3 regions of the Paenibacillus sp. J22P165 genome follow, and region 2 is predicted to be linked to each of the others. Evidence: a T-box and tRNA genes for the amino acid it is inferred to sense, from the RefSeq annotation. Region 2 holds a T-box; the other regions hold tRNA genes.
What was found. The T-box of region 2 lies ahead of argS (arginine--tRNA ligase). A T-box ahead of a tRNA ligase gene usually reads a tRNA of that ligase, here a tRNA-Arg.

Region 1 (2,275 bases), on a different contig from region 2:
TGAATGTGTAGTGGAATGAATATCCACAGGTTTATAAGTTATCCACATTGTTATCCACAGCTTGTTAACAACGAATATTTGTTCGGATTTTTATGCACATGTGGATAAACTATTATTGCGAGGTGTCCCCCTGTGGATCAACATATCCCCTGGATGCAAGAAGCGATTGGTGAGGCGCTTAAAGCCGAAGCCATCCGTGAAGTACCGATAGGCGCAGTCGTCGTCCATCAAGGTCAAATCATTGGCCGCGGCTATAATTTACGCGAAACAACCCTAGATCCTCTCGCACATGCAGAGATGATTGCCATTAAACAGGCAAGCGAGCATCTGCAAGCCTGGCGCCTTCTCGACTGCCAGCTTTATGTGACGCTGGAACCTTGTCCGATGTGCGCAGGTGCCATAGTACAAGCACGAATACCGCAAGTGATTTATGGAACAGTGGATCCAAAGGCTGGCTGCGCTGGAACGTTGATGAACTTACTGCAGGAGGACCGATTCAATCATCGTGTCGATGTGGTTAGTGGCGTTTTGCAAGAGGAATGTTCAACGATGTTAACGCAGTTTTTTCGAAAACTACGGGGAAAAGCTTGATTCCTCCCTTACTTTAATTGTATCGAACGTACGATGAAAAAGATGATCGTGCCAAACAGTAGCAGTAAAATGAAGCCAAACGCCCACCAGTTGAGATCAGCGTTGCCTGCCTTAGCACTTTGGATAACCGACCATTCAATAAAACCAAATAGAATCACAATCACCGCTTTTAAACTGTTCATAAATAAACGCGCATTCTGGTATTGACCAAGGGCATTCTGAGGTGTAATTGGGGCTGGATAATTATATATGTGCGGCACCTTGCTAAGAAAGGTCAAACCAATGTAGATGATTATGCCTATGAGGGGTAAGACAATTAAGCTTATTTTGTTCCCCCAACCATCAACTTCGCCTTTTCCGTTAAAATGTAGCGGAATCCGCTCAGGCATATCCTGCCACGCGTAAGCGACATATGCGATCATACTTACGATTATGAGTAGAGAAATGCCTTCAAGTACTGTTTCTGCTTTGGATCTGGCAAGTTGAATCACGGGACGTTGCTCCATACAACACCTGCTTTCTGCTGTTTTAATTAGGGATCCTAGTAAATGACATATCTATTCATTATTCACTACAGTACATTCCTTACTTAAATGAAACCTCCTGCTTGAACATGGGTTAAAATGGGTTGCACCCCGAAATCATCTCGTGTTAGAATGACGATACTATGCGCCCGTAGCTCAGCAGGATAGAGCAACAGTTTCCTAAACTGTAGGTCGTACGTTCGAATCGTATCGGGCGCGTATCGTTCTTCTCACAAAGCAATCATACTTAAAAAGGGATTTCAACTTAGGTTGGCAATCCCTTCTTTGTTTTGGATTCATAATCGAAAGGAGTCCTCACTCCGATGACAACTCGCGCTATTTCATCCTACCGGATCCCGCTCTTCTGTGCCGTTACGATGCTCTTCTGGATGTCAATGTACACCAGCGTTCCGATCATGGCGCCTTATGTGGAGTTCCTTGGGGGAAGCCACCAGTTAGCTGGTTGGATTGTAGGCATGTATGGCATCTCGCAGATGCTGCTCCGCATACCCGTAGGTATTATGTCGGATCGTTTTCATAAAAGAAGACTGTTCATTACCTTCGGCCTTCTTTTCACCGCCATTACCGGAATAGGGCTGTGGTTCACGCACGATTTTACTTGGATCTTAATCCTCCGCGCTCTCGCGGGAGCAGCCGCAGCGACATGGGTTGATTTTACAGTGCTATTCACAAGCTATTACAAGCATGAAGAATCAACGAAGGCGATTGGCACGATCTCCTTTTTCAACTCACTCGGTCAGGTGCTTGGTATCCTAAGTGCAGGCTGGGCAGCAGACAAGCTGGGGTGGGAATCGGTATTTATCTTAGGTGCAGTGCTCGGCCTACTTGGCATGATCGGCTCATTCTTTCTCATTGAAAAAGTCGAGAAAGATGCGCCTAAAATTACGCTGCGCGGAATAGGCGACGTGGCAACAGATCGAACGCTCCTTTTCGTGTCTTTGCTCGCTATTCTATCGCAGGTATTGATTTTTGCTACGGTTTTCGGCTTCACCCCAGTCTATGCCATGCAGCTCGGAGCAGACAAATTCTCGCTCTCCTTGCTATCCTTATTCGCTAACGTCCCCGTTGCACTAGCCTCCTTGTTCGGAGGACGACGATGGTCGATCCGTTATGGAGAGAAGCGCATGGTTGTCGTTGGC
Region 2 (2,275 bases):
AACTAACAGAGCTCCCTCATCTTCTTCCAAGAGCTGCTTTTCTTGTAACGCCTGAATGACTGGTTCCATCTTATCATTGTAGAAGCTTTCACCTTGATAAGCGTCAAATTGAACGCCTAGCAGCTTATAAATCTTCTGAAATTCTGCCATGCTGATGTCAATAAACCACTGCCATAACGTAAGTGCTTCCTGATCACCATGCTCCATTTTCGTAAACCAAGCACGTGCCTGATCTTCTAACGTAGGATCCTTCTCCGCTTCCTCATGGAATTTCACATACAGATGGAGCAGCTCATCAATAGCCCCTTGATTCACGGCCTCTTTACTTCCCCATTGCTGGTAGGCAACGATCAATTTCCCGAACTGCGTCCCCCAATCACCTAAATGATTGATCCCCACACATCTATATCCAAGAAAAGCGTGGATGTGATATAGCGCATTTCCGATTACGGTGGATCTTAAATGGCCAACATGAAACGGTTTTGCGATGTTCGGGGAGGAGTAATCGATCACGATCGTCTTACCCTCTCCCACATTCTGGGACCCATATTGATGACCAGCATGATGTATTTGTTGAATCAAGGATTCAGCCCAACGCTGCTTTTTTAGGAAAATATTCAAATACCCATTAACTGCTTCTACCTGGTCGATTTCCTCATCTTGCAGGGTAGCCTGCAAGTGTTCCGCAATATCTTTCGGTGACTTGCCAAGCACTTTACTCAGACGGAAACAGGGTAAACAGAGATCCCCTTTATCGTGATTCGTTGGGTACTCCATCAGTGCAGCAAGCTCTTGTGGTTCGAAGCTGTCTAGTAACGATGATATTTTCTCAGCCACATGCAGTTTATAATTTAACATGATGTCACTCCTATCTATTTTTTTGAAAATATAAAAAGCCCCCGTCTCTATAAAAGAGACGAGAGCTGAAGATTCCCGCGGTACCACTCTAAGTGTTAAACCTATGGTTTAACCCCTCAATTTCGTAACGGTCGTCTGACCGGATTCGCCTACTAACGTTCAGCAAACCATTTCCTGGGTCCGTTTCATTCGTAACATCCGTACCGGCTTACACTGACCCGGCTCGCTGTGACTGTCTGTTAGGAATTACTGTCCCATTCATCAATATTTCATTATGAATTTTTCAATATCTTACAAGGGATCTCATCGATTGTCAAGGGCTATTGCAGCTGAAATTCCCACGGTCCGCGAATAATTACATGCGCTTCTTTGATGTAGAACGTAAATGTTGTATCTTTCACAGGAAAGTCTACGACTACATATTCCATTACACGTGTTTGATCGTTTACTCGCCAATTAGAGCCACTTGTGTTCTTTATTTTCAAATAATCCAACGTGAAGGACAAAAGCGATGAAGCCGCTTGCGCATTATACTTCATATCCAGATAGATCTTAAGTCCTCCAAATTCAGAAGCCGATGCATTACTTGGTACTCTTTCAACTTTAGTAATATCTACAGGATATCCACTAATCATGATGGATTTATTGACGTCAATGACACCTTGAGCGGGAATCGGAACCGTGAATGATTCTGGCTTTGGAGATTGTAGCGTTGCTAGTACCGCTGGGATTTTCAAATGATAGCTTGTCAATGACGCGCCATCACGCTCGAAACTCAGTTCATTTGGATTCGGAAAATTAGGATCGCGATAATACGCAACTGCTTCTCCCTTATTCGTCGTTAGTTCGGGTTTATCCACGTAGTCATATTGCGATAAACCGTACGCATGAATCTGCATTCCCACTGGAGCTTGTGGAAGTAACGTGATCTTGGTATTGTTTTGATCTGTGGTTCGTAATAACGCTGTTAGACTTACCTCGTGATGGGTGTCTGTTACGCCAAGATCATTAATTCGATCAACCTCTTCCACCTTTGCTAGTTGAATCGGAATACTAGGAAGTTGACTATCGAGAGTTAGACGCATATTGTCGGTCACTTTGATTGACCCTTCATAATAATAAGAGCCAATCCATTCATTCCCAGCACTTGAAATACTGCCATATTTAATCAAATAGGACGTTCCTTCTCCATTACTCAGCGTGAATGAACGCATAGAAGGTGTACCTGCGCTGACTAGCGTGACGTTAGTGTACTGATCACCAATGGATATCCCGCGTATTTGGATATTACCCACAAGTGTTGGCGCTTCTATCGGAGTCTGCAGAACATAGTGAACAAGCTGTTTCTCTGAATCTTGAACGGTGGCGAATCCAGGTAAGAACTGAAAAACTTTGTGAATTTGGGCTCTCACCTCTG
Region 3 (2,275 bases), on a different contig from region 2:
GCCATTTTCCTAATTTCATTGGCAACCACCTCAAACCCTCGTCCAAGCTCGCCTGCACGAGCAGCTTCAAGTGCGGCATTCAGGCCCAATAGATGGGACTGAGAAGCGATTTCTTTGACAATCGTGGTTACAGACTGGATAGTCTTCACTTGCTTCTCAACTGTAGAAGACTCTCTGCTCATCTCTGACATATGCGTAACGATCACTTTGGAAGCTTCTAATACTTCCTCTGTGCTGGCGGTAATCTTCTCTACCATAGCTTTCAAATCGGCAGTACTCTGTTGTAGGACGGTTTCACGACTCGTAACATCAGTGGCGATCTTAATGATCGCATTCACGCGGCCTTCGTTATAGACCGGCATGTAAGTTGCTTCTAATGTAAGTTTTCGTCCACCATTTGCAATCCGGATAATTTTATCTTGAAAGGCCTTACCACTACGTAGGTCTTTCCAGAGATTATCATAGGCTGAACTGGAAGCAAATTCAGGCAAACAAAACTTGCTATGATGGAAGCCGATAATTTCTTCCACCGTATATCCCATAGCAGAAGTGAAGAGCGAATTTGCCCATGTTACATATCCGCTCGTGTCAAACGTAATCATAGCTAGATGGCTTTGTATAGAAGATAAAATTTCTAATTGGTGTTTCGTTGTGTCTTGCATTCGTTTCACTCCTCTAAGTATAGTAACTTAGCTAATTCTGAGTTGTTAACATGTACTAATAATATTTTACCCTAAAAAAGGAGAGGATTCGACAAAATTTGCGGCGGAATTACAACATATTCTAATCAGCCGATGTTAGGGATTCTAAAGTCTATAACAAAAAGGCCGCGCAATTGCGCGGCCTTTTTGTTTAAAATTGACGTCCCAGGAGGGATTCGAACCCCCGACCGCACGCTTAGAAGGCGTGTGCTCTATCCAGCTGAGCTACTGAGACCTATGACACTTCTTACCGCCTGGACATGATCCGTTTGGCGAAGCAAGAGTTAATATATCACAACGTATAATGCGAGTCAACTTCATTTTTAAATATTTTTGCAATCATTTGGATGATAGAGTAAACTGGCACAAGCGAGACCACGAACAGAGGTGATCCTAATGTCAGACCCATCTTTAGAGAATGTTATCCTTTTTCCTAAAACAGAGCAGTTCTATGAGGACGAGTTAACCAAGTTGTTAAGGTCCGAGCAATATAAAGAAGCACTTGATATGCTTACTTTTCTTCTGCAGTTTCCCAATGTTGATGCGAATAAGTCTGACCAATGGGAAGCCCTGCGGCACTGGCTGCTCACTATGTTTCCGGAAACGATGTTTTCAACATCAGAGACAGAGGATGAAGTTTCGGAGGCAGAATCCGACTTATTGCGGCAATATATCCACGACAAAGCAGCATCAGATGATGGCGCTTTTGTGAACAAGCTTCAAACTATGCTTCAAGAAGGAACGCTAGAGGAGCAAGTCAGTGCCTTGGAGCAGCTTGCTTTTATCGAGCAACCTGAAGTGAGTCATTTCGTAAGAAACTGGCTTTGCGAGAGACCGCGGCACCCGCACTTACAATTCAAGGCTCTTCAGACGCTTAAACAAATGGGGGAGCATGGGCTTATTGAGTTCCCCAAGAATGGTAAAACGGTTCTCGTGGAAATTGATGAAACACCGCTAACCGCGGAAGATTTTCCATTACGAATTCGTGATATGATTCGCAGAGTCGGGGACATTAGTGAAATAAGCCAACCTGACTTTGTTTACTTCGCAACGCAGACTTGGCAGGAGTTTCTTGCCTATGCATATGGCACCTCGATTTATACGGAGCTGCTAAGGGCAGAAGAAAGTGCGGTAGACGTATGGGCCTCAGCTCTGCATGCAATTTTGCAAGACAAATTGTTCGGTACCGTTGATCGAGAAGAGTTGTTAGAAACTTATGGCATCGTGGATGCAATGACCTTGCAATGGAAGCGGGCACACAATGTGTTAACGGCGTTTGTTAAGCAATTTAGCCCTGATCCTAGTTAAGAACAAAGCTTGCTTGAAATGAAAATGTTATATGGTATAATAGAATGGTTATAATGAGCTTAACGTGAAAAATATATGTCATGGTACATTTTTGGAGGGGAAGGCATAAAATGAAAGCAAGTTGGGAAAAAATAGAGAAGAACGTTGGCGTTCTTGAAGTTGAAGTTGGGGCAGAACGTGTAGCAGATGCTTTGGATAAAGCATTTAAAAAGGTAGCAGCGAAAGTGAATGTTCCAGGATTCCGTAAAGGGAAAGTGCCTCGTTCG

Region 1: it encodes a tRNA-Arg, which carries the amino acid that the T-box ahead of argS (arginine--tRNA ligase) is inferred to sense. The anticodon was not compared.
Region 3: it encodes a tRNA-Arg, which carries the amino acid that the T-box ahead of argS (arginine--tRNA ligase) is inferred to sense. The anticodon was not compared.

The regions. Positions count from the first base shown of each region.
Region 1 is NZ_JCAUAP010000023.1:49,250-51,524, forward strand. Features, by position in the region: gene tadA (tRNA adenosine(34) deaminase TadA) at 133-591, shown strand; gene AC58QM_RS33775 (DUF1648 domain-containing protein) at 600-1,097, opposite strand; tRNA gene AC58QM_RS33780 (tRNA-Arg) at 1,261-1,334, shown strand; gene AC58QM_RS33785 (MFS transporter) at 1,439-2,275, shown strand, end outside.
Region 2 is NZ_JCAUAP010000008.1:500,718-502,992, forward strand. Features, by position in the region: gene argS (arginine--tRNA ligase) at 1-858, opposite strand, end outside; T-box leader at 910-1,129, opposite strand; gene AC58QM_RS22335 (hypothetical protein) at 1,179-2,275, opposite strand, start outside.
Region 3 is NZ_JCAUAP010000006.1:123,332-125,606, forward strand. Features, by position in the region: gene AC58QM_RS15730 (methyl-accepting chemotaxis protein) at 1-662, opposite strand, end outside; tRNA gene AC58QM_RS15735 (tRNA-Arg) at 863-936, opposite strand; gene AC58QM_RS15740 (hypothetical protein) at 1,098-2,009, shown strand; gene tig (trigger factor) at 2,120-2,275, shown strand, end outside.